Regions from separate parts of the Paenibacillus sp. FSL R5-0923 genome, predicted to be linked through region 2. Evidence: riboswitches for the same ligand, from Rfam matches in the RefSeq annotation. Region 2 holds a riboswitch; the other holds the start of a gene.
The links. Region 2 has a riboswitch for preQ1 ahead of MKX35_RS28365 (queuosine precursor transporter). Riboswitches for the same ligand answer to the same signal wherever they lie in the genome.
Positions count from the first base shown of each region.

Region 1: linked by a shared signal. The riboswitch ahead of queF (preQ(1) synthase) and the one ahead of MKX35_RS28365 (queuosine precursor transporter) in region 2 are both predicted to bind preQ1.

Region 1 covers NZ_JBBPAT010000001.1:3,945,732-3,958,165, forward strand. Annotated here, with positions in the region: gene MKX35_RS17690 (ABC transporter substrate-binding protein) at 1-190, shown strand, start outside; gene MKX35_RS17695 (FecCD family ABC transporter permease) at 412-1,467, shown strand; gene MKX35_RS17700 (FecCD family ABC transporter permease) at 1,467-2,501, shown strand; gene MKX35_RS17705 (ABC transporter ATP-binding protein) at 2,577-3,377, shown strand; gene murB (UDP-N-acetylmuramate dehydrogenase) at 3,529-4,440, shown strand; gene MKX35_RS17715 (hypothetical protein) at 4,501-4,836, opposite strand; gene MKX35_RS17720 (ABC transporter ATP-binding protein) at 5,050-5,898, shown strand; gene MKX35_RS17725 (ABC transporter permease) at 5,895-6,581, shown strand; PreQ1 riboswitch class I at 6,656-6,699, shown strand; gene queF (preQ(1) synthase) at 6,863-7,336, shown strand; gene queC (7-cyano-7-deazaguanine synthase QueC) at 7,366-8,028, shown strand; gene MKX35_RS17740 (6-pyruvoyl trahydropterin synthase family protein) at 8,028-8,510, shown strand; gene queE (7-carboxy-7-deazaguanine synthase QueE) at 8,503-9,225, shown strand; gene MKX35_RS17750 (cysteine hydrolase family protein) at 9,354-9,878, shown strand; gene MKX35_RS17755 (VanW family protein) at 9,879-10,697, shown strand; gene MKX35_RS17760 (zinc-dependent alcohol dehydrogenase) at 10,779-11,915, shown strand; gene MKX35_RS17765 (DMT family transporter) at 12,057-12,434, shown strand, end outside.
Region 2 covers NZ_JBBPAT010000002.1:701,434-713,867, reverse strand. Annotated here, with positions in the region: gene MKX35_RS28405 (energy-coupling factor transporter transmembrane component T family protein) at 1-207, opposite strand, end outside; gene MKX35_RS28400 (ATP-binding cassette domain-containing protein) at 200-1,057, opposite strand; gene MKX35_RS28395 (energy-coupling factor transporter ATPase) at 1,042-1,842, opposite strand; gene MKX35_RS28390 (SDR family NAD(P)-dependent oxidoreductase) at 1,843-2,664, opposite strand; gene MKX35_RS28385 (MaoC family dehydratase) at 2,667-3,008, opposite strand; gene MKX35_RS28380 (FAS1-like dehydratase domain-containing protein) at 2,983-3,384, opposite strand; gene MKX35_RS28375 (thiolase family protein) at 3,381-4,532, opposite strand; gene MKX35_RS28370 (AMP-binding protein) at 4,529-6,010, opposite strand; gene MKX35_RS28365 (queuosine precursor transporter) at 6,222-6,935, opposite strand; PreQ1 riboswitch class I at 6,946-6,991, opposite strand; gene MKX35_RS28360 (methyl-accepting chemotaxis protein) at 7,335-9,023, shown strand; gene MKX35_RS28355 (YnfA family protein) at 9,082-9,408, opposite strand; gene cobS (adenosylcobinamide-GDP ribazoletransferase) at 9,557-10,372, opposite strand; gene cobU (bifunctional adenosylcobinamide kinase/adenosylcobinamide-phosphate guanylyltransferase) at 10,369-10,917, opposite strand; gene cobT (nicotinate-nucleotide--dimethylbenzimidazole phosphoribosyltransferase) at 10,914-11,975, opposite strand; gene MKX35_RS28335 (aminotransferase class I/II-fold pyridoxal phosphate-dependent enzyme) at 12,068-12,434, opposite strand, start outside.

The DNA.
Region 1 (12,434 bases), on a different contig from region 2:
TCATATTATCCTTGTAAATAGTGATAAGACTGAGGGTTCGGAGATTCTGGACAGTGCAATTTGGAAAGGAATCCCGGCTGTAAAAGCTGGTAATGTACATGAAATGAGCTCAACAAGCAGTTGGCTATACAGTGGTGCTAACGCTGGTGGCAAAATTATTGACGATGTGTTAAAAAGTTTTGTGAAATAAAGAGTCGTAATTCACCATGATTGAGACTGATCATTTGGGTGAGGAAGGGCGTGCAGATCAAGTATCTTAGGATACTTAGATCTGCACCATTTTTTTATAAACCATTCCTGTATTACTGAAAAATAACTCCTACAATTGTACAACCTAATTTTTTTTGCGATAATGAGAATGATTGTTGTTATCATATAGACCATTGTAACTATCGATTAAGGAGACGACTCATGGTTTCACCCTCAGATTTCGCACATCGTAATAAAAATGCTACACAAAAAGCTCTACATACCCGACCGGCAGCTGCAATGGGTATTCTAGTGTTTGGACTCGCTGCCATTGCTTTTGGACTGGCACTTTCGGTCTCAGTGGGTGCGGCAGATATCAAGCTAGCTACGGTATGGGAAGCAATATTTCATTTCAATCCAGATTTACAAAAACATCAGGTGATAAGAGAACTGCGATTTCCACGCGCGATAGCAGGTGCTTTGGTCGGTGCTTGCTTCGCAGTAGCAGGGGCAATCATGCAGGGGATGACAAGGAACCCTCTTGCGGATTCAGGTCTGTTAGGCTTGAATGCGGGAGCAGGTGTAGCGCTGGCCATAGTTTTTGCTTTTGCACCTTCGATCTCATTCACTTCACTTATGTTGTTTTGTTTTATAGGTGCTGCTATAGCGTCTTTTATCGTATTTGGAATCGGGTCGCTATCTTTTAATGGCCTTACCCCTTTACGTTTGACGCTGGCAGGTTCCGCGGTTAGTGCACTACTGGTTGCTGTTAGTCAGGGCATAGCTATTCTTTTTAACTTATCCCAGGATATAGCCTTCTGGTTAGCTGGCGGAATGGGTGGGGCAAGCTGGACTCAGATCAAGATTATCTTCCCTTGGGTGTTCGTGGCATTAATCGCAGCGATGATGTTATCGCGGTCAGTCACCTTGCTCAGCTTAGGAAGAGAAGTTGCAGTTGGTCTGGGGCAGCGGACAAGATTAGTACAGTTGGCATGTATGATTGTTGTAGTAGTTCTTGCCGGAAGTGCAGTCTCAATGGTTGGCCCGATTGCTTTTGTAGGACTAATTATTCCACATGTAGCACGTTATTTCGTTGGAGTAGATTATCGCTGGATCATTCCTTGCTCGGCAGTTCTTGGAAGCTTATTGATCATCTTTGCGGATATCGCCGCTAGAATGATAAATGCCCCTTATGAGACGCCGCTAGGCGCATTAATTGCCATCATCGGTGTACCTTTCTTTATTTACTTAGCGAGTAAGCGGAAGGGGGAGCTGTAATGCACAGAACAACCCTTTCTCCCAATGACAATGAACGCCGTACACGTGCTATTACAGTGTTATCACTCCTTGCCATATTGATCGTTGTTGTTTTTATTGTCAGTATGAATACAGGATTTATGCGTCTATCCCCACGGGAGGTATTACATACACTGCTGGGTGATGGAACTCATCAGCAAAAGCTTATTTTATTTGATTTCAGATTACCTCGCATCGTAATTTCATTGTTGGTTGGAGCGGGCTTTGCAGTGTCAGGCTGTATTTTACAAAGTCTCGCAAGAAATGCACTTGCTGAACCGGCTACGCTGGGCATAAGTGCGGGTGCTGGTTTTGCGGTAATCATTTTTATCTCGTTTTTTCCGGCTACAACAGCAGCTCCGGTATTTGTCTTGCCGCTCTTAGCGCTTGGAGGGGCTAGCTTAACCGCCGCTTTAATCTATGTTCTTGCTTATAGAAAAGCAGATGGTCTATCTCCAACAAGGTTGATCCTTATCGGGATTGCAGTCGCTGCCGGAATTAACGCTTGCCAGCTGGTGTTGGCACTTCGGCTTGATCCCAATAATTATCAGTTTGTAGCGACTTGGATCGCCGGGAAAATATGGGGTGGCGATTGGAGATTCGTCCTTGCTCTGCTACCTTGGATAGCGATTCTGTTACCGTTCGCCTTCTATAAAGCCCGTATTCTTAATGTATTGAATCTAGGGGACCATACTTCAGTAGGACTTGGAATGCGAGTGGAGAAGGAGCGTATTCTCCTTCTAGTGACAGCAGTTGCGCTTGCCGGCTCCTGCGTTGCTGTAAGTGGAGGAATTGGCTTTGTCGGCCTAATTGCACCACATCTTGCCCGCAAGCTTGTGGGACCCCGTCATCAGGTATTATTGCCCGCTAGTGCGTTGACAGGGGCGCTTCTTATGATTACTGCTGATACTATCGGCAGATGGGTGTTACAGCCTGCAGAAGTTCCAACAGGCATCGTGGTTGCGATCATTGGTGCACCTTACTTTTTATATTTACTCGCCAAATCAAAAGCATAATGCGTACGAAGCGAGTTTTACTATGTAGTTCATTCTAGGAGCATAGCTCCATAAAACTTTTAAGGAGTTGTTAACATGTCAGAACGTTTGAACACAGAAGAGTTAAGTATTGGGTATGCAGAGGCTACAATTGTTAAAGGGTTGAACTTAACTATCCCTACGGGAAAAATAACCGCACTAGTGGGCGCTAACGGTTCTGGTAAATCTACAATTCTTAAAACAATGGCCCGGATCATGAAGCCTAAGAGCGGCAGTGTAATGTTGGACGGCAAATCGATCCATAACTTTTCAACGAAAGAGGTAGCACGTCAGCTTGCGATCTTACCGCAAAACCCAACGGCTCCAGACGGACTAACGGTCTCTGAACTTGTCAGCTATGGTCGCTTCCCGCATCAAAAAGGATTTGGCACAATGACAGCAGAGGATCGCAGCATTATCTCTAACGCAATCACTGTTACAGGTATGGAGCCTTTCCATGACCGTCCGATTGACCGCTTATCTGGAGGACAACGTCAGCGTGCTTGGATCGCTATGGCATTGGCGCAAGAAACTGACATTCTATTCCTGGACGAACCAACAACATTTCTAGATATGGCTCACCAGCTTGAAGTTCTACAGCTTCTGCAAAAGCTGAATGAGGAAGAAGGCCGTACCATTATCATGGTCGTGCATGATTTGAATCATGCTACTCGTTATGCACAGCATATGGTAGCTATTAAATCCGGTACTGTGGTTAGTGAAGGCTCACCTACTGAAGTTATGACACCAGATGTACTGCGGGAAGTGTTTGGAATTGAGGCAGATATTGTTCCAGATCCACGCACCGGTGTGCCGCTGTGCCTTCCTTACGAGCTTGCTGCATACAAAGCTGTGTAATCATAATTGAAAATCATACAACGAACAGGCTCCCGTCATTGACAAGGGAGCCTGTTCGTTGTTACAGTTGTGGTTGCCTACAAATCCATGATACCACTACTAAAAATAGATCAAGGACCATCATTTATACATGGTTAAAGGAGCATGAAACATGAATATTGACAAAATTCAAAATGACCTAGAGCAGCTAATGACTGCAGGGATTGTGAAGAGTCATGAGAACTTAAAAGATCACGTGTATACCAAAATGGGCGGTAAAGCTGATATTTTGGCAGCACCAGCTACTTATGAGGAAATTCAAAAGATCGTTACATATGCAGAACAGAATGGGATAAACCTTACGGTACTTGGGAACGGCTCCAATGTGATTATCCGTGATGGAGGTGTGCGTGGAATAGTTCTGCAAACGGCAGGACTAACGGATGTGGGGATTCGAGACAATCTCTTATATGCGGAGTGTGGCGCTAAGATTATTGATGTTTCCAGATATGCGCTGGATATGGAGCTTACGGGTCTTGAGTTCGCCTGTGGTATTCCAGGAACGGTTGGTGGAGCGTTATACATGAACGCAGGCGCTTACGGCGGAGAAATTAAAGATGTACTGCATAGTGCACTGGCTATAACTAAGAGCGGACAATTAGTGACTCTGCAAGGGGATGAGCTGCAATGGGGTTATAGAAAAAGCGTGTTCGCAAGCGGTGAATACATCGTACTTGAGGCCAATTTTGCTATGACTTCTGGTGATGCATTAGCTATCAAGTCGAAAATGGATGAACTTACTTATCTGCGTGAATCCAAGCAACCGCTTGAGTATCCTTCCTGTGGTAGTGTCTTTAAACGTCCTCCAGGTCGGTTTGCAGGTCAGTTAATTCAAGAGAGTGGCTTGCAGGGAACAAGAATTGGTGGTGCTGAGGTATCCAAGAAACATGCAGGGTTTATTGTAAATGCAGATAATGCAACCGCCAGCGATTACATTGGGCTAATTCACCATGTAAGAGCAACTGTGAAGGATAAATTCGGCGTGGAGCTTGAAACTGAAGTGGAGATCATTGGGGAAGAGTAACTATTAATTAGAAAGAGCCCACAGATTACTGTGGGCTCTTTTGCTGTCATTACATATGGCTTAATCCACTGAAAGGGTATATTTAGCTCTCTCAGTAGTTATTCCAGCCTTGCGATCACTTATGTCCTCAATCCGAAGCCCGTCAATAGCTAAGTCATAGGTGGAGTGTGGTAGCGATACTAGCTCACCATCGGCGTTTAAAGTGCTGCCAAATCCTTTTAATATTAATGCACTCCCAAGATAATCATCGATAACATCCTCCGCACTCCGAAACTCAACAGCCTCTAGATTAAAATGAATTTTATCCAGATCACGAAGCTCTTTCTTTTCAATTACAATAGTTTCATTCACATGACTGTTAATCCAGTCCATAAGTTTCTGTATACTTTGTTCCATTAGATGATCCCACCCTTACCTCGAAGATTATTATGTTTAAGTTACCCTTTTCTTAGGATTTGAATCCTTACTTTTGCCACATCTGAGCGGATTTGAACAAAGGAAGGTACTGAGGAATAGCGAATGTTACAGAATAGCAACAACAGAGATAATCCTCTACAACCAGAATAAGGATAGAAGAAAGTTAACTATTCTAAAAAGGGGGGAGTGTTATTGATTCAGCTAACTGAGGTCTCAAAATATTATCAGGAGAGGTGTGCAGTTGATCGAATTACTTTCACGGTGGAGAAAGGTGAGGTCTTTGGATTTCTAGGTCCCAATGGTGCAGGGAAGACTACAACGATGCGCATGATGACAGGGCTTCTTCAGTCTACAAGCGGAGAAATTTTAATTAATGGCATGAATATTTCACGTCATAAAAAAGAAATCCATGCTCAAATTGGTGTTGTTTTCGAGCTTCCGAACCTATACATGCGTAGTTCTATTCGAAATAATCTGGAGCTGTTCGCTGATCTGTATAGGGTAGCAGGAAATCGAGTGAATGAAGTCATGGAAACCCTCCAGCTGTTAGATAAGGAAAAAGCTAAAGTAAGCAGCTTATCCAAAGGCTGGAAGCAGCGTGTTCTAATCGCCAGAGCATTATTACATAAGCCTCAAGTGTTGTTTTTAGATGAGCCTACAAGTGGGTTAGATCCAAATTCAGCTTCACTCATACGTAATCACGTCAAGAGAATTCAAGAAGAAGGCACAACCATTGTCTTAACGACGCATGATATGTACGAAGCCGAGGAATTAAGCGATAGAGTGGGCATCATGCACGCTGGTGCATTAGTGGCACTCGATGAACCGCATAGACTTAAGACCATTTATGGTAAACCAGAAATTGAAGTTAAATATCAGCAGGATGGTAAAGTGGTTATGAAATCCTGGCCGATTGCAGAAGAAGCTACTAAAGATCATATCTATCAGTTAATGTCTACGAATCAAATTCTAAGTATGCACAGCAAAGAAGCTTCGCTGGCAGATGTATTCGCTGCCCTGACGGGAAGTGAGCTAAGTTGAGTTATCAGATATGGAAGCTGTTTAAACATGAAAGTAAGGATATACTGGGTAATCCTGCGACTGTAATTCTAATAATTTTGCCTATATTTATGGCTAAAATCATCATTACTGTAGTGGACAAGAGCGGTTTGGACTTCATGCTTCTTTCTACATGGATATTATTTGCGCAAGTGATGGTTGGGATCATGATTACCGGCCCAGGATTAATTGAGGAGCGGGAGAGTAAGACTTATGATGCGCTGTTGATTACTCCGCTAAGCAGAGGCCAGATTATTACTGCGAAAGCTGGATCTGTTCTTGTTTTTTCTTTGTTATCACAGATGATTGTTTATGTACTAAATCAAGGTTTGACAATGGATTTACTCCCTTCCTTATTGTATATGTTATTGGGTGGAATTATCTTTGTGCAAGTTGGAATTATCATTGGTTTAAAGGTAAGTTCCTCCAAAAATGGTTCAGCCATCAGCTCCGCATTTATGGTTGTTTTTTTCTTAGTAGCTTCTGTGTACGTCGCTCTTCCAGAATGGACCTATCCGATCTTTGTTATTCTGCCAAGTATTGAAATCGTCCAGAATTTGAACAGTATTCTAAATGGAGAAGGAGTATTGCTCCTAGAAAGCCTGCTTTTACTCTTGTGGATTGTGGTGCTTTCGCTCTGGATTTGGAAGACGGGCAAAGCGTAGAACTTGTCAGAAGCAAATTACCGTGGTATAGTTCAAGACGCAATATGCATGAAGAAGAAGTCTGCACGGATTGTGCAGGAGAGGTTCGCGAACTCCCTCTATAAAAAACTAAGAGTATATTAAATCTTATAAGCGGATGCAGTCCTTAACCCGGACGTTGCTTCCGTTTCTTCTTAGTGGAGCAAAGTTTTCGAAATCTCGTTCTTCTTTCCATTACCGGCCAAGGCCGAAGGAAAAGAGAGGGGTTTTTTGTCGTGTCAGAAGGAAGATTGAAAGAGGAAATGCAAGAAGTCACTTTACTTGGTAATCAGGGAACGCAGTACAAGTTTGGTTATGATCCAGCTATTCTTGAGGTGTTTGATAACAAGCATCCAGGGCGTGATTATTTTGTTAAATTCAACTGCCCTGAGTTTACTAGCTTATGTCCTGTTACAGGCCAGCCGGATTTTGCCACACTGTATATTTCGTATATTCCTGAACAGAAAATGGTGGAATCTAAATCATTAAAGCTGTATCTGTTTAGCTTCCGTAACCACGGTGACTTTCATGAGGACTGCGTCAACATTATTATGAATGATCTGATCTCACTGATGGACCCACGATATATTGAGGTATGGGGCAAGTTCACTCCGCGTGGAGGCATATCTATTGATCCTTATTGCAACTATGGAAGACCGGGTACGAAGTATGAGGCGATGGCGGAGCACCGCTTAATGAATCACGACCTCTATCCGGAAAAAGTGGATAACCGCTAATCCCAACAAGTTGATAAGGAGAGATTAAGATGAACAAAAAAGCACTCGTCGTATTTAGCGGCGGACAAGATAGCACCACTTGCCTGGTTTGGGCATTGAAGCAGTTTGAGGAAGTGCAGGTAGTTACCTTTAATTATAATCAGCGTCATGCGGCTGAAATCGAAGTTGCTACAGAAATAGCAGCTAAGTTTAATGTAAAACAGCATATCCTTGATCTTGGGCTGCTTAATCAGCTGGCACCAAATGCACTAACCCGCCAGGATATTGATATCGTTGCTGGCGAAGGTGATGAGCTTCCTAGTACATTTGTTGACGGACGGAATCTGTTATTTTTGTCTTTTTCCGCAATATTAGCTAAACAATTGGGTTACTCCCATATCGTCACTGGTGTCTGCCAAACGGACTTTAGCGGGTATCCGGACTGCCGTGATGTATTTGTGAAATCATTGAATGTTACGCTGAATTTATCTATGGACTATGAGTTTGCGATACACACTCCATTGATGTGGCTGGATAAAAAAGAAACATGGAATATGGCAGATGAACTGGGTTATTTTGATTATGTTCGCGAACACACATTGACCTGTTACAACGGTATTATTGGCAGTGGCTGCGGTACTTGTCCAGCCTGTCTGTTGCGTCAGCGTGGTCTTGAGCAATATGAGGCGGAGAGAATGGAGGCCGGTTCTTAATGCTTAACGAGGTTTCAGTCTGCAAAATATTTACGTTTGATGCGGCGCACCAATTAATTGGTCACAAAGGGAAATGCAGCAATCTGCACGGACATACTTATAAGCTCGAAGTAGTGCTTAAGGGCAAACCAGAGGCTACGGAAGGCCATTCAGACGAAGGGTTTGTTATTGACTTCAGCGATATCAAGACGACTGTGCAACAAAGCCTTGTAGATCGTTTAGATCACGCTTTTCTTGCTATGGGAAATGAACCTGTGTTAGAAACGTTAACGAATACGGGCTCCAAAGTAGCTTTGTTGTCTTTCCGCACCACAGTGGAGAATATGTCTTCATATATTGCCTACAAGCTTAAGCAAGCAGGGTTGCCTTTGTACTCGGTAAAGCTATGGGAGACTCCAACCTCCTGGGCAGAGGTGCTGGCTGAAGATGTTCCGGATGAAGGGCCATCCTACCGTTTATATGGAGGCTGTGACTGTGAGTAAGATTCCTGTAATTGAAATGTTCGGTCCGACTATTCAAGGCGAAGGTGCGGTAATTGGAGTGAAGACGATGTTTGTCCGCACCTATGGCTGCGATTATCGCTGTGGCTGGTGTGACTCTGCTTTTACTTGGGATGGTACTGCTAAGGATAAGGTTCGAATGATGACCTCGGATGAAATTATGAATGAACTTTTAGCTATAGCTGGAGATAATTTCGACTGTGTTACGATTTCAGGCGGAAATCCTGCTTTGATTGGTGACGGGATGGGCACTTTTATTAACCTGCTACATGAGCGAGGGATACAAGCTGCAATAGAAACTCAGGGGAGTAAATGGCAGGATTGGTTCAATGACGTGGATGTGCTGACAATTAGCCCTAAACCCCCAAGCTCAGGAATGACGACGAATTGGGAAATGCTAGATAACATCATGAGTAAAATGGAGAAACTGGGTCGTTCTACGCATAGCTTGAAGGTCGTAGTGTTTGACGATAAGGATTTTGATTATGCAAAAGACATTCACCAGCGATATCCCAATGTGCAGCTCTTTCTGCAGCCTGGGAATGATGATGTCACTGAAGAAGGCGACATTTCTGCTCGACTTTTGGGAAGGCTGGAATGGTTGTTTAATAAAGTAATCGTAGACGCTGATATGAATAGAGTACGTGTCCTTCCACAGCTGCATGCATTGATCTGGCATAATAAGCGTGGCAAGTAAAAAGTATTTAAATGTAACGGGTGTCTGCTCAGCAGATGCCCTTTTTTTATTGATTTAAGCCTTTAAATAGGTAGATAGAATGTCCCATAATCTGGTATGATTTTCATAAAAGTTGTAGGAGGTACTAAATGGGAAATTCAACTGCACTATTAATTATCGATGTTCAAGAAGCTATGTTCTCCTATCCTGATCAAAAGCTGTACGATGAAGAGGGTGTAATGGAGAGAATTATTTCCCTTCAGAACAAAGCTAGGGTAGCAGGTACTCCAATAGTTTATATTCAACACACCGAAGATGAGGAATATACAAAAGGTACGCCCACATGGCAGATCAGTCACCGCATCACACCGCAGGAAGGTGAAGTTATTGTGGAGAAGCCTACTTGGGATGCTTTTCACCGAACCGAACTGCAAGAGGAGCTACAGAAGCTGGGGATCACGAATCTGGTGATTTGTGGGATGCAAAGTGAGTTCTGCCTAGATACGACAATAAGACGCGCATACAGTATGGGTTATAAGAGTGTTCTCGTACAAGATGCTCATAGCACCTTTGATAATGGGGTACTGAATAGTAGTGAGATCGTTAAGCATCATAATGCAGTAATCGGAGGGAGATTCGCCCAGTTACGAGCTGAAAGCGAGGTTCAGTTCTAGATGAGTACACCTCAGGCTGCCATGAAACCTATTCAGCGTTCTCGACTTAGACTATTTGCCGGAAAGCGATATTTTATTTGGAAAAGATATTTGAAATGGTGCACTAGCCGCAGCAAGGTGGCGAAGCAGCGCACTAGTGAAATTTTATCTAATGAAGTGATGACTCATGCTACACCGTTATTAAGAAGTCTACGGAATGTAGATATGGTGCTTCAATACAATAAAATAACCAATTTACGTCTGGCGATAACGAAGCTGGATGGGCTCATGGTGCGCCCGGGTGAGACTTTTTCCTATTGGAGAAGCATCGGTAAGCCCAGTAAGCGAAAAGGGTATCTAGAGGGGATGGTGCTGCATTATGGTGGCTTCCATTCTGGAGTCGGCGGGGGACTGTGCCAGTTGTCCAATCTGATCTACTGGATGACACTGCATACACCTCTTACGGTTACAGAACGGCATCGGCACAGCTATGATGTATTTCCAGATGAACAGCGTACACAGCCATTTGGAAGCGGGGCCACCTGTTCTTATAATTATTTGGATCTTCAAATGAAGAATAACACGAATCAAACATATCAATTAAAGCTCTGGCTGGATGACAGCCATTTGCATGGGGAATGGAGATGCGATGAGCAGTCCCTTTATAAATATGAAGTGTACGAAAGTGATCATCGGATAAGCCTAGAACCATGGGGCGGATATATTCGTAGCAATAAGATCAGTCGAAAAATATTCACACGTACCGGCGACCTAGTTGGAGATGAAGCTGTAACGGATAACTATGCGCTTATGATGTATTCTCCGCTTCTTCATGGATAAGAGGATAAGGTAATGGGTTATAACATAGAAGACACGTTATCGTTCTATCCTATGCTATACTCAAAGGAGCGGCTTAACAGCATGAAAGCATTAACCTACCAAGGGAAGAAGAAAGTGAAAGTTAAAGAGGTTGCTGATCCGAAGATTGAGAAAAAGGATGACATTATCGTTCGAATTACTTCTACAGCGATTTGTGGCTCAGATCTGCACATTTTTAACGGTGAAATTCCAGGTATGCATGATGACTATGTTATTGGTCATGAGCCCATGGGCATTGTTGAGGAGACCGGTCCAGACGTAACTAAGGTCAAGAAAGGCGACCGGATCATTATTCCCTTTAATGTAGCCTGTGGTCAGTGCTACTTCTGCCAGCATGAGATGGAGAGTCAATGCGACAATGCTAATGACGCCAAGGATACAGGCGGATATCTGGGTTATTCCGATACTTATGGGGGCTTTGCAGGAGGGCAAGCCGAATTACTGCGGGTTCCTTATGGTAATTTCGGCCCTTTTGTCGTTCCTGAGGATGCAGAAATGGAAGATGAGAAAATTCTTTTCTTATCTGATATTGTTCCTACTGCTTGGTGGGGAGTAGAAAGCGGCGGAGTGAAGCCAGGGGATACAGTCATTGTTCTCGGCTGCGGGCCTGTTGGTCTGCTTACTCAGAAGTTTGCCTGGATCAAAGGCGCCTCAAGAGTAATTGCAGTTGATCATATTGGCTACCGTCTGCAGCATGCGAAGCTGACCAATAATGTCGAAATTTACAACTTTGAAGAGATTAAGGATATTGAAGCTCATTTGAAGGAGATAACACATGGGGGAGCAGATGTAGTTATTGACTGTGTAGGTTTGGATGCCAAAATATCTGCTTTGGAGAAAGTGGAAACCACTCTGAAGCTACAGGGAGGCTCACTCAGTGCATTTAGAATGGCCTCGGATATCGTACGTAAATTCGGAACTATTCAGCTTGTAGGAGTTTATGGGCTTAATTACAATATGTTCCCGCTGGGTCAGCTATTTGAACGGAACATTTCATTAAAGATGGGACAAGCGCCAGTGATTCACTATATGCCGTTGCTGTATAAGATGATTAAAGAAAATAAATTTGATCCTACAGATATCATTACGCATCGCCTGCCAATTAGTAAAGCGGAGTATGGCTATGACATTTTTAGTGAGAAAAAAGAGGATTGCATCAAGGTGGTTCTGAAACCTTAGCCTTTAAGAAGCATGAGCTCTCGTCAGAAATGACATTGCTTATGCTTTTTTTAGTGAAATCTAATGAAAATAGATGCATTTTTTCACGGTCTGCGTTAAATTAACATAAGTGACTTAAGATAGTGAAAGGACGCGTACCATGTGAAGCTTAAAAAACCGCCACTTCCTATTCCGATTTTAATGTTGATTGGGATTGTGGCCATCTCTTTTTCCGCCATTTTTATTAAGTGGTCTGCAGCGCCAGCGTCTATACAAGGAATGTATCGGCTGTTGTTCACCTCGCTGCTGATGTTGCCTTTTGCAAGACCATACAGCGGAGCAGCGTTCGCTCTTCGTAAAAAAGACTGGATCATGCTAGTGCTCTCAGGCACTATGCTAGCTCTACATTTTTTGCTTTGGATGGGCTCTTTGAAGTATACTTCGGTAGCTAGTTCAACGATGATCATGGCGCTGGAGCCAGTGTTTATTATGCTGGGCGTTTATTTTTTGTATAAGGAAAAAACGGCTGTGTCTGCTATT
Region 2 (12,434 bases):
CCCCCGCCAGAAGAAATGAATAGGAACCTTCGACAGCAGCAAAATTCCGAATACAAAAACAGTTGCAACTGCATAGCTAAGCCATGTTCCAAGCATCAGAAAGCTAAGCATGAGAATCACGATACTAACAAGCTTTATACGAGGATCTAAACGATGGAAAATCGAATGCGTCTCCACATATTGACCCACTATTACGGAATCAGCCATGTTGACGCCCCCTCGAATGCCAAATTGGCTGAACAGCATCGAAGATATCCTGCTCTTTACAGCTAGCAACCTCTATTTTTTGGCCAGATAGTTCCTCTACTAGCTTCAAAAGCTGTACGGGTTCAGGCATGGACAAGCCCAGCTCCACCAATAATTCTTCCTTTTCCATAAATAGTGTTCTGGGGTCAAAATGTCCTTCTAGCTGACCTTTATGGAAAACCAAAACCTCATCCGAGTACTCAGCAACATCCTCCATCTGATGCGAAACGAAGAGAATGGTGCGCTGATTTTGTTGCTGCCAAGTCTTCAGTAGCTTCAGCAAAGATACTTGGCTAGCTGGATCTAGCCCCGCTGTCGGTTCATCCAAAATTAGCAGCTTCGGATTCGTCATCAGCACGGAGGCAATGGCCACACGGCGCTTTTCTCCACCGCTTAATTGGAATGGATTTAAGGGGAGAATGCCCTCTGACAGACCCACTTGCGGTAAAATCCTTTCAATCGCCTCCGTGATTTGCTGGCGTGAAGCACCCTGCAGATTCAGAGCAAAAGAAAGCTCCTTTTGCACAGTAGTTTCGAATAGCTGATGCTCCGGATATTGAAAAACAAAGCCCAGCTCCGGGAGCACCTTTAATTGTCCTTTGGCATCTCTGGGAGCAGGCTGCTGATCAATCCAATATTCTCCTTTTACGGTGGGAATCAAGCCCTTCAGCACTTTGACAAAGGTAGACTTTCCTGCACCCGTGGGACCGATAATCGAAATCCATTTACCCGCAGTTATGGTGCAGTTTATATTGTGCAAAGCCATATGATCAGCATAGTTTACACTTAAATTATCTAATTGGTAGACCATTGTGATCGAATTATCCCCTTCCAATCGGCTGTTGGCGGCACTTCTGAATGGAGCAATGCATGTACACGCACGGCAAAAGGCAGTTGTAATTGATAGTCCGCAACAGGCATCGTTTCAAAAAAAGCCAGTGGAGCACCATCATACTCAAGTCGCCCTTGATGCAGGAGTAATAATCGTTCTGCTGAAAGCACTTCCTCCATATGGTGAGTGATCTGAATAATGGTCAGACCTTGACGATGCAGCTCTTGCATAATGGCAAGCACCTGCTGCCTTCCCTGAGGATCAAGCATAGAGGTGGCTTCGTCAAAAATAATGACTTGCGGGCGCATTGCCAATATAGCCGCAATAGCGACACGTTGCTTCTGACCTCCAGAGAGCTGATGTGGCATAGCGTCCAGGTAATCCTCCATATGAACAGCCTGCAAGGCATGCTCCAATCGACTGCGCATTTCCTCCCTTGGCACACGAACGTTCTCCAAACCAAAAAGCACCTCATCCATAACGGTTGTGGTGATAAATTGATCCTCTGGATTCTGAAAAACAAAGCCAATTTGCTGATGAATATCTGCAAGATCAGCTGGCTTTGTGGTGTCTAGGCCCTTAAACTGTACAGCCCCTTTTCGCGGTAGCAGCAGTCCGTCCATGAGCTTTGCAATGGTGGATTTGCCAGAGCCATTCGCGCCAACAATCGCCACAAACTCTCCTGCTTCTATCGTAAAGCTGATATCCTCTAGGACAGGCTGACCCTTTTTATAATAAAAATGAACTTGATCGAAGGTAAGCATTTATTCACTCCCCTTTTGACGATGCCAAGTAGCGAAAAATGCCCCAATGCTGTTCTCGGAAAATGCAGGTGCAGGCTTCTCCCATTTCGTCACTTTTGATCCATTCACAGCAAAGATTTCACCGGTTAAATCCGCGTCAGACTCACTCAATAATGCAGTCACAAAGGAAGCAATATCCTCCGGGCCACCTATTCGCCAAAAGTCTGGGAACGGTTCATTACGACTGGCATGTTTCGCTTTCAAATGATCAATGACAGGTCTGGTCATATCTGTTAAAGCGGCTGGCGAAATCGCATTGACTCTAATTTGATCACGTTTAAGCTCCGCTGCTAGTGTCCACGTCATTCCAAGTATTCCAGCTTTGGCTGCACTATAATTCACCTGACCCACAGAACCTGTTAGTCCAGCCGTAGAGGTCATCAACAGGATATCGCCACCTGTCTGGCGCATATATGGAAGTACGCGTTGAATGCTATAGTAGGTGCCATTTAGATGTACATCCAACACAGCCTTCCACTCTTCATCCGTCATCCGTAGACATTTCTGATCCTGCAAATTCCCAGCGTTAGCTATCAATACCTCAATACGGCCATACCGTGTAATAACCTCATCCACCATTGCAGTGACCGCAACTGGATCTGCTACATTAGCAGAGTATCCTGATGCCTCACCACCCGCCTGACGAATCTCGTGGACAACCTCATCGATTAAGACTTGTTTTGTACCATTTACAACCACTACATAACCGGACTTGCCGAGCTGCACGGCAATACTACGCCCGATCCCTCTGGTTGCTCCAGTAATTAAGGCTACTTTGTTCATCACTACACCTCTTTCACTGAAAAAGCTCCCGAAGCAATAACATCGCCTGCTTCTGTTGTAAGGGTCACTTTAACCAGGCAGTCATCCTCCGAAAAATCAAAAATCACGACATTATCGACCTCTATAGGCTTATGAAATTTCATATCATATTGAGTGATCCACTGTGCCTGATGCTCCTCGATATATAAGGATTGGGCTAATCCCATTAGATACATCCCATGCGCAATGGGCCGCTTAAATCCAGCCTCAGTTGCAGCATCCTCATCTAGATGAATAGCGGCCAGATCTTGGGAAGCTGCTGCATATTGCCGGATAGCCTCAGCAGTTATGCATTTTCTCATCATGATCATCACCTACCCGAATTAACACCGTTTCGGCAGTGACTATAAGCTCGCCTTCACATTTACAAACCAGCGTATGTGTGTAAAAGGTCAGCTTGCCCTGCCGGCCATCTTTTTGCACCTTGCTCGTTAATGCTAATTCACAATCTAATGTCATCCCTGCCGTAATCGGAGCTTGATATGAGAATTTCTGAGTGCCGTGAAGCAAGGGCTCTCCCTTGCTAAGCCAAGGAATATCGAAGGCCTGCCAAAAAATAATAGGCATCGTAGAAGGAGCAATCAGATTGCCATTAGTCGTCTGCACGGGTGCCTCAATACTCTGTGCGTAATCCGTTATCCACTCAGCAGTCATAAGAATCTGATGTCGGACGCTGTTCATTCCGTAACCTCCACAAGCGTAGCCAGCCCTAACCCGCCGCCAATGCCCAAAGTGGCAAGTCCCCTTTTATAAGGCGTATGCTGCATTTCAGCACATAAACGCGTCATTAAAATAGCTCCGGACGCCCCATATGGATGACCGATAGCTAATGCGCCTCCCCCAAGATTGACCTTTTCTTGTGGGATCTGAAGCTCATTCAGTGAGGCTAGAACTTGTGAAGCAAAGGCTTCATTAAACTCTACGATATCTAAATCGGCTATGGTCAGCTGTTGACGCTGTAACACCTTTTGTACAGCTGGAACTGGCCCCATACCTAAATAATTTGGATCCACACCTGCCGCTTGCGCATCCACTACACGCAGGATAGGCTTAAGCTTGAGTTGCCGACATTTCTCACGGGACATCATTAATAGAAGCGCCGCACCATCATTAATAGGACAGGCATTTCCAGCGGTGACGGTACCTTTTTCTTCAAAGATTGAAGGCAGCTTTCGCAGCTTGTCCAGGCTCGTATTAGCCCTTGGACATTCGTCGGTGTTCACCCACTCCCCCTCAACCAGAAGAGGTACAATCTCCTGCTGAAACCTACCAGTTTGCTGAGCATGAACGGCCTTCTGATGGCTTTTAAAGGCATATTGATCCTGCTCTTCTCGCGAAATCCCATACTTCCGCGCTACATTTTCCGCAGCAATTCCCATATCCGGATCACCGTAAGCGCTAGGTGTAAAATGAGCACGGGTATATAGCTGCGGAACCCCCATCAAGGTTTGGGGCTTAGCCATTTTCCAAGGGGCACGACTCGTGCTCTCAACACCGCCCGCTAAATAAATCTCACCTGCGCCACTTTGAATAAGCCGTGCTGCTATGTTAATGGCCTCTAGCCCAGAACCGCACTGCCGATCCACAGTAACGCCCGGAACCGAAACAGGCAGTCCCGCTTCAAGCGCAGCTACCCGGGCAATATTTCCACCCGGACCGACCACATTTCCAATAATCACATCATCGATCATATCGACGGGCAGGTTCGTCTCTGCCACAATATGCTGAATAAGCGGCGCCAGTAATGCTTCCGGCTCAAATGTACTTAATAAGCCGCCCATCCTGCCAATTGGTGTACGTTTTGCCATAACAATTACTGCTTCTATCATACCATCGCTCTTTTCACATAGTCTTTCATCGCTTGCCGGGCAATTTTGCCACTGCTTGTATAGATAAACTCATCAACTGTCAGCAGCTGCTTCGGCGCTTTGTAACTTGCTAAATACTGGCGACAATAATTCTTTATTTCGTCTATAGATAAATGCTTTTCACCATTCCATTTCACGAGGACTGCCAGCTGTTCTCCCCAATAATCGTCAGGGACGCCAAGCACCATTACTTCTTGTATTTCCGGAAGATGCTCCAGTACTCGCTCTATTTCCTCTGGATAAACGTTCAGCCCACCTGAGATGATTCTATTTTTCAAGCGACCCGCCAGATATAAATAACCAGCTTCATCCTGATAAACATAATCCTCCAACACAAGCCATCCCTCTCGAAAAGCTGCTGCGGTCTCCTTCGGCAATTGATGGTAGCCTAGAAATATCATATCACTTCGCACATATAACTGCCCAATCTCCCCCGTAGGGACTTCACGGAACTCTTCATCACGAATGGAAATTTGCACTCCGGGATAGGGCTTGCCTACAGAGTTCGGATTATGCTCTTCCAGAACATCCAAATAACTAATATAACTCGCTTCTGAGGAACCATAGGATTCATAGAGACGCGCTCCAGCGAACACTTCTATGCCCCTTTTTTTGGACAACTCCGACCACTTTGCACCTGAGCTAATAATCGCATCAATCTGCGTCTGCCCAGGAACAGCCTGCTGCATCATGGATTCAAGCATTGTCGGTACAACAAACAACACCACACCCGGAATCTGCCTGCACAGCTCTAACACCTGTGTGGAGCTAAATTTTTGCGTAATATGAAAGTTTGCTCCACCATACAGACTCTGCATTACAGCGAACAAGGACAGCGAATGCACAAACGGACCCGGTGCTAAAACATCACTCATAGAGTTCAATTCAAAGGCAGCACTCGATACCTCAAAGCTCTTTAACCACGATAAATGGGTACGCATATATCCTTTGGGGAGCCCCGTTGTGCCTGAAGTAAAGCCGATAAATAATAACTCATTCGTCTCATCCAATTCAGCTTCTGGCTTCAGAGCCTTCAACCACTGATCATAGGAACCTGTTCGTTCATTTGAAAAAGTCAGCGTTGGGATGGCTTGGTCCTTGAAGACCAAATTCTTTGCAGCTTCCGGCTCGGCAAAAATCATTGTCGGCTGGCACTGCTCTATAATAACCCGCAGTTCATTTGCACTCCACTTGGGATCTAAAGGAATGGGAACACAACCTGCATAAATAGCCCCCAAGAAAACCTCGACAAATTCAATGCGATTCGTAGATAAAATAGCGATTTTGTCATGCTTAAGGCCCTTTTTCTGTAGACCATTGGCAATTCTCCGCAGCGCTTGCACTAATGTTGCATAGGTATGAGTTGCTTGGTCATGGGTTAAGGCAATGCTGTCGGGCTGGTCTGCTGCATGACGCAGTATAGGAACTACTAGATTCATCCTTCACCACACCTATTCGTAATTTCTGTGACTACCGATTATGTACACTCTCTTCGCTCGGGATACAATTAGAATGGCTACGATAGCTTATTTTAGCTTTATATTAATTTTATGTACATATTTATATGGAACGAGATTGAGCCCTCTTACGACTAAAAAAATCAAACAGCGCGCATCGATTATGATCGGTACGCGCTGGCTGTATTGTTGTTTATTCCTTCTTATGAGCGGATGATGGTATTCCATCTTCAGCAAAAGTAAAAGTTCGGGCGATATATAAGATAGGTGTGCTTACTGCGGTTAGTAAGAATTTCGCTAGATACGTTGTAAGCAAAATTTCAAACCACACACTCCAGTTATACAACCCAGCAAATGCAATGGTACAGAAGATTAGTGTATCCACAAAGGAGCTAACCATCGTACTGCCGTTGGAACGAATCCACAACTGACTTGAGGTGCTGTAATATTTGCGAATCCAGGAGTACAACCGAACGTCTAGGAACTGACTAATGAAGTAAGCAGTTAGACTACCCAACGCTAGTCGAGGCATCAGACCAAAGATCGTCTCCAAAGAAGACTGAGCAATATCGGTCTCTTGCGGCTTAAATACTAGTACCATTTGCATAATGACTGTCGTCATAAGCAAGGTGAAGAAGCCAAACCAAACCGCTTTACGTGCTTCTGCTCTTCCATACTTCTCATTAAGCAAATCGCTGGTCATATACAAAGTGACATACATCGTATTTCCGAGTGTCATCACGATATCAAATGGCATAGCAATCGTCTTAGCTACCTGAATGTTTGCAATTACAGTAGCGATACCTACCCAGGCATACATTCCACTTTTGCCGAACAGGCGGTAACAGAGTAGAAAAAAAGCAAAATTGACAATAACAAATAAAACTCCCCACATCAAATTAAACATATTGCTTAAACTCCTCCTAGTTTTGTTTACGCGGGATGGTTACGAACCGCGGCTTACATTAAGTTTTGGAACAAAACATTAATACTCTATCACACTGTCGTCAAACAATCCATAAAAATAAACAATTTATGAAATGGGTATTTATACCCATTTTTATTAACTAAAAATAAAAGTGTCAGTAATAATTCATCTTTTTCAGAAAAATATGCTATATAAACTAAAACTTTCACTATTCATCCAGAGGTTAATTCTATAGAATAGTATCAAACACTTCATTCCCGATCCATTTAGTTGATATATTACATAACTATGGAATATATTGCAGGTTGCCAGTCAATAGCAGTCGGTAGGGATATAAAGAAATGGGGCTTCGCTGCCCATAAAAAGGGGGAGAACAATATGTTTCGTTTCAAGCAGTCGATCAGTCGCAGATTTACGCGTTTATTATTTGTAGTTCTATTACTCACGTCTCTTTTGTTAAGTACCAGCTTCTACTTTATATCCACCAGTATTTTCAACAGCTATGTCATGCCACAAATCAATCAAATTCTAACTGCAGCTGCTCAGGACGTATATAAGAATATAAATACAATGCATGCTCAGCAAGCACTAAAGAAGAACGAACAAGCAGCCACCAATCTTGAATTCTATTTCCAGGATAAGAGAAAGCAGCATGGGGTTGAGACTATTTTTCTACTCAATCTAAAAGGCAAGGAAGCTGAGGTTCTGTCTGTAGATCATGATGCAAAATTAAAGCCGGAGGAAATTGTTAAAGTATCCTCTGCAATGCAGCAAGCTCTTAAAGGAAAGAGTGGACTAAGCGATACATACAAGGACTCGCATGGTGTACATAAGTCAGCTTATATCGGAATTCCCGGAAGTACGATGGTTATCGGAATAAGCAGTGATGTAAGCTTTATTCAAGAAAAAACAGACAGTATTCTGTGGACTAGTGCCGGGATCACTCTGCTAACGCTGATCATAGGCTCAACTGGTGCCTGGTTTATGAGCATGCGGATTACTCGTCCTATCTCAAAGCTTGCAGCTTACAGTGCCCGTCTTGCAGAGGGAGATTTCACAGAGGAATTAACGGTTAAAGGCAGTGATGAGGTAGCTCAACTGTCCAGAAGTTTCCAAGCAATGACCCTGCGCCTAAAAGAAATGATTGGACATGTACTCGTCACCTCAAATACTGTGGTCACCGATTCCAATTCTTTAAGGGAACGTGTTGAGGTCCTAAATGAAATGGCAGACCACTCTAGTACATCTGTTGTAGAAATTGGCAAAGGTAGTACGACCATCGCGAGCAGCGCTCTAGATAATTCAAAAGCTATGGAAGAAATCAATTTCGGCATTCAGCATATTGCTTCAGCAGCCACCGAAGTCACTGAGCAGATCAGCGAAGCTTCCGCTGAAGCGATTGGCGGTAATGAGATTGCCCAAAGTGCCGTTCTGCAAATGCGCCATGTTGAACGTGCCTCCCTGCAGTCGCTGGAGCAATTACAAGTTATGAATGAACGTTCAGTAATGATCGGAGAAGTCGTTCATAGTATTACTGAAATTACGAAGCAAATCCAAATGCTGTCGCTCAATGCTTCGATCGAAGCAGCACGTGCAGGAGAACATGGACGCGGCTTTGCCGTGGTTGCCGGAGAAGTACGCAAGCTTTCCGAACAATCCCGTAATGCGAATGAGCAGATTCGTGATTTCCTACTCGGACTTCAGGAAGATATGAATCGCTCCGTTACTGAGATGAACCATGTGAATTCTGAGGTAGCCTCCGGGGTAGGCAAGGTGGCAGAAGCGGGCGATGCCTTCAATCACCTTCTGATTCTGATCCAAAGCATCAATCAGAATATTCAATCCGTATCTGCGGCGACGCAGCAAATCTCAGCAAGTACAGAAGAAGTTAGTGCTTCCGTTGAGGAAACCGCACAAATCACTTCAAGATCCCAAGAAAGTGCGGACACACTATCCGAGAACTCCGAGCGCCAACGTATAGAGCTTGAAGGACATGCAGTAACCGTGCAGCATCTATATGAGCAGGCTAAGAAGCTTCAGGAAGCTGTGCAACAATTTAAGATCTAAAGCTTAGGCTTAAATAAAAACAACCCGTTCACACGAAAGTGTTGAACGGGTTGTTTTGTTAGTGTCTCGGCGCCCAAAGAATGACCGAAACGCCGATCACACAAATAACAGCACCAACCCAGTCATATACATCGGGTGTTTTCTTGTCTACTAGCCAGCCCCATAACACAGCGAGCACGATAAACACCCCGCCGTAGGCTGCGTACACTCTTCCGAAGGACGGAAACTTCTGCAACGTAGGGATGATGCCATAGCTTATCAGAATCAAAGAACCTACCAAACCGTACCAGAGAGGTCTTGATTCTCTTAGCCATAACCATACTAAGTATCCGCCTCCGATCTCAGCAAGGCCGGCAATTACAAATAGTAGAATGGCAGCAACCATGTCATCCCTCTTTCCTATTAAACTCTAAAAATATCACTATGTGGACCTGCAAGCATCCGGGCCACCAAACAACTGGAACCACAGGCATCAAAAGAGGATAAAACCAGATTGAGCCAGCTGGCTACTATGCGTCACCCGCAGGAGCCACTCACATGAAATTGTGCTGGAGCAGCACTAATACTAGTAGGAGCATAGCCTCTAGCAGCTCATTCAGCGCGCCATACACATCGCCGGTGAGCCCGCCGAGCCGGCTGCTAATCCGCCGCGCAGCAACGGTGCCGCTGGCCAAGGCCGCAGCTGGCAGCAGTAACGCTGCCGCCAGATGCAGCGGCCACGCGGCTAAGCCAGCGCCGAGCGCCAGAGGCGCACCGGCTGCGGCTAGCGAGAGCAGCGCGGCTATCGCCAGCGCGCGCCGCTCATGCGAGGGAGCGAGGCCGGCGAAGCTCGCGGCCAGCCCCTCGTTCCCGCGGGCAATGGGATAACGCACCATTGCCCGCACCATATACCAGCGGCTCCAGATCGCTGGCAGCAAGAGCAGTGGCAGCTCGTAATAGGCGTAGCCTTCGATTAATGCTGCCACTAAAGAGGCCTTTAACAGCAAGAGCAGCACGCAGGCGAGCACACCCATCGCACCCACACGGCTGTCCTTCATAATCTCCAGGATCCGTTCCCTTGGTCGGTAGCTTAGCAGACCATCGGCGCTGTCCATCCAACCATCGAGATGCATGCCGCCAGTAAGTCCTACCCATAAGATGAGGGTAATAACAGCTGCTGGCCAAGCCGGTAAAATCCAACCCGTCAAAGCTGCCCCAGCAGCTACGCACAGTCCGATAGCTGCACCCACCACAGGATAGAACAGCACACTTCGGCGCAGCAGCTCAGGAGAAAATCCAGGGTCACTCTTTACAGGAAACCGGGACAAAAACTGAAAGGCAGCCGCGGCAGCATCCCTGCGCTCCCTCATAAACGATACTCCCTGCTCTTGAGTTCAATTGGAATGCCCGCAGTCACTAAAAAAACCTGCTCGCATTGCCGAGCAAGCAGCGCGTTCATACGTCCTGCCAGATCACGGTACAATCGGCCAAGCGCATACTCCGGAACAATACCGTCTCCAACCTCATTAGTGACCAAAATGAGGTTTCCTTGAAATGTGCGCACACTGTCTTCAAGTCTTGTAATTTCGCTCTCAATCAACTCTTGCCTATCCGTAAATCCTTCCATGGCTAGCAGTACATTCGATAACCACAACGTTAGACAATCTACGAGAACCGCCTTTTCACCAGATAAACGCTTAAGAAGATCTGGCAAATCATAAGGCTCCTCTAACGTCTCCCAAGCATATCCGCTTTGCGAGCGCTGTTGCTGATGTAGTGCAATCCGTTCATTCATTTCATCATCAAACGCTTGTCCGGTTGCAACATAGAAGGCCTGATCTGCCAGTGACGACATCAGTTTTTCTGCAAAACCACTTTTCCCGCTACGCGCCCCTCCCGTTACAAGAATACTCATTGTTTCCCAGCTCCAGAGATGCCTGCACTTTCAAAGGTGGCCATTTCGCTCAAAATGCGGCATATCGCCTCAATTAAATGAAGGGACAATACGCCTCCAGTTCCTTCACCCAAACGAAGACCCAGGTTAAACAACGGTTCAAGCCCAAGCCGCTCCAGCATCAGCTTATGTCCTTGTTCTCCTGATAGATGGGAGCCTATCATATAAGCAATGGATTCTGGCGCAAGCGCCTTCGCCACAAGAGCTGCCGCACCCGAAATAAAACCATCCAAAATGACAGGTACCCTGGCAGCAGCTGCGCCAAGAATCAGACCCGTCAAACCGGCGATTTCCAGTCCCCCTACTTTGGACAATACATCCAGCGGATCTGCCGGATTCGGCTGATTCACCTTTAAAGCGCGTTCCACAACTGCAATCTTATGTAGTAAACGTTCATCATCAATTCCCGTTCCTCTTCCAACGGCTACTTCAGGTGGTATTCCTTTTAGAGCACACAGAATAGCTGCGCTAGCCGTTGTATTCCCTATGCCCATTTCACCTGTAATAAAAATCTCTGTCCCGTTCTCAATCGCTTCTTGTGCGATTCTTATACCTACAAGCACAGCATTCATCGCTTCTTCACGACTCATCGCAGGTCCCACGGCTATATTATCCGTTCCTCGGCGCACTTTACAATCAATCAGATCCTCATGACTAAGGTCGCCGTTAACACCGATATCTACGAACTTTACCTCAGCCCCAGCTTGACGTGCCAGTACATTCACAGCCGCTCCTCCGCTGAGAAAATTATAGGCCATCTGCATTGTGACTTCCTGTGGAAACGCGCTAACTCCCTCGCAGCATACACCGTGATCGGCAGCCATCACAACTACCGTTCGTTTGGTGAAACTAGGCTGCTCCGTACCCGAAATTCCGGCGAGCTTAACGGCCAGCGTCTCCAATTGTCCCAGGCTGCCCGGTGGTTTAGTTAGAATGTTCAAGCGGTGCTCCGCCTTTAGGAAAGACTGTTCATCCGCTGGTGTGATTCGTTTAATTACTTCTTGAATAGATGAAATCATATTTTAACCTCCAATTAAAGATATCCGTATAACCTATTCTATCTTATCTACACATAAAAGCCCCCATCTATGATAGATGGGGACCACTAGAATTACAACTTCACTTTCATAAATCCTTCGATTCTCTCCAGCGCTTCCGTCAATTTTTGTAGGGATGCTGCATAAGAGCAGCGAATATACCCTTCTCCACCCGCTCCAAACACATGCCCCGGAACCGCAGCAACACCAACCTCCTTGAGCAGCTGCAAAGCGAAAACTTCTGACTTCATTCCGGTATTAGCGATGGAAGGAAAGACATAAAATGCACCCTCCGGCTCGTGGCACGGTAAACCAATAGATCGAAATCCACTAACCAGCAGCTTTCTTCGCTCATCAAAGCATCGTTTCATGTGGTCCTTATGCTCCATACCGTTCCGCAGTGATTCAATGGCAGCGATTTGACCTAGTATTGGAGCACAC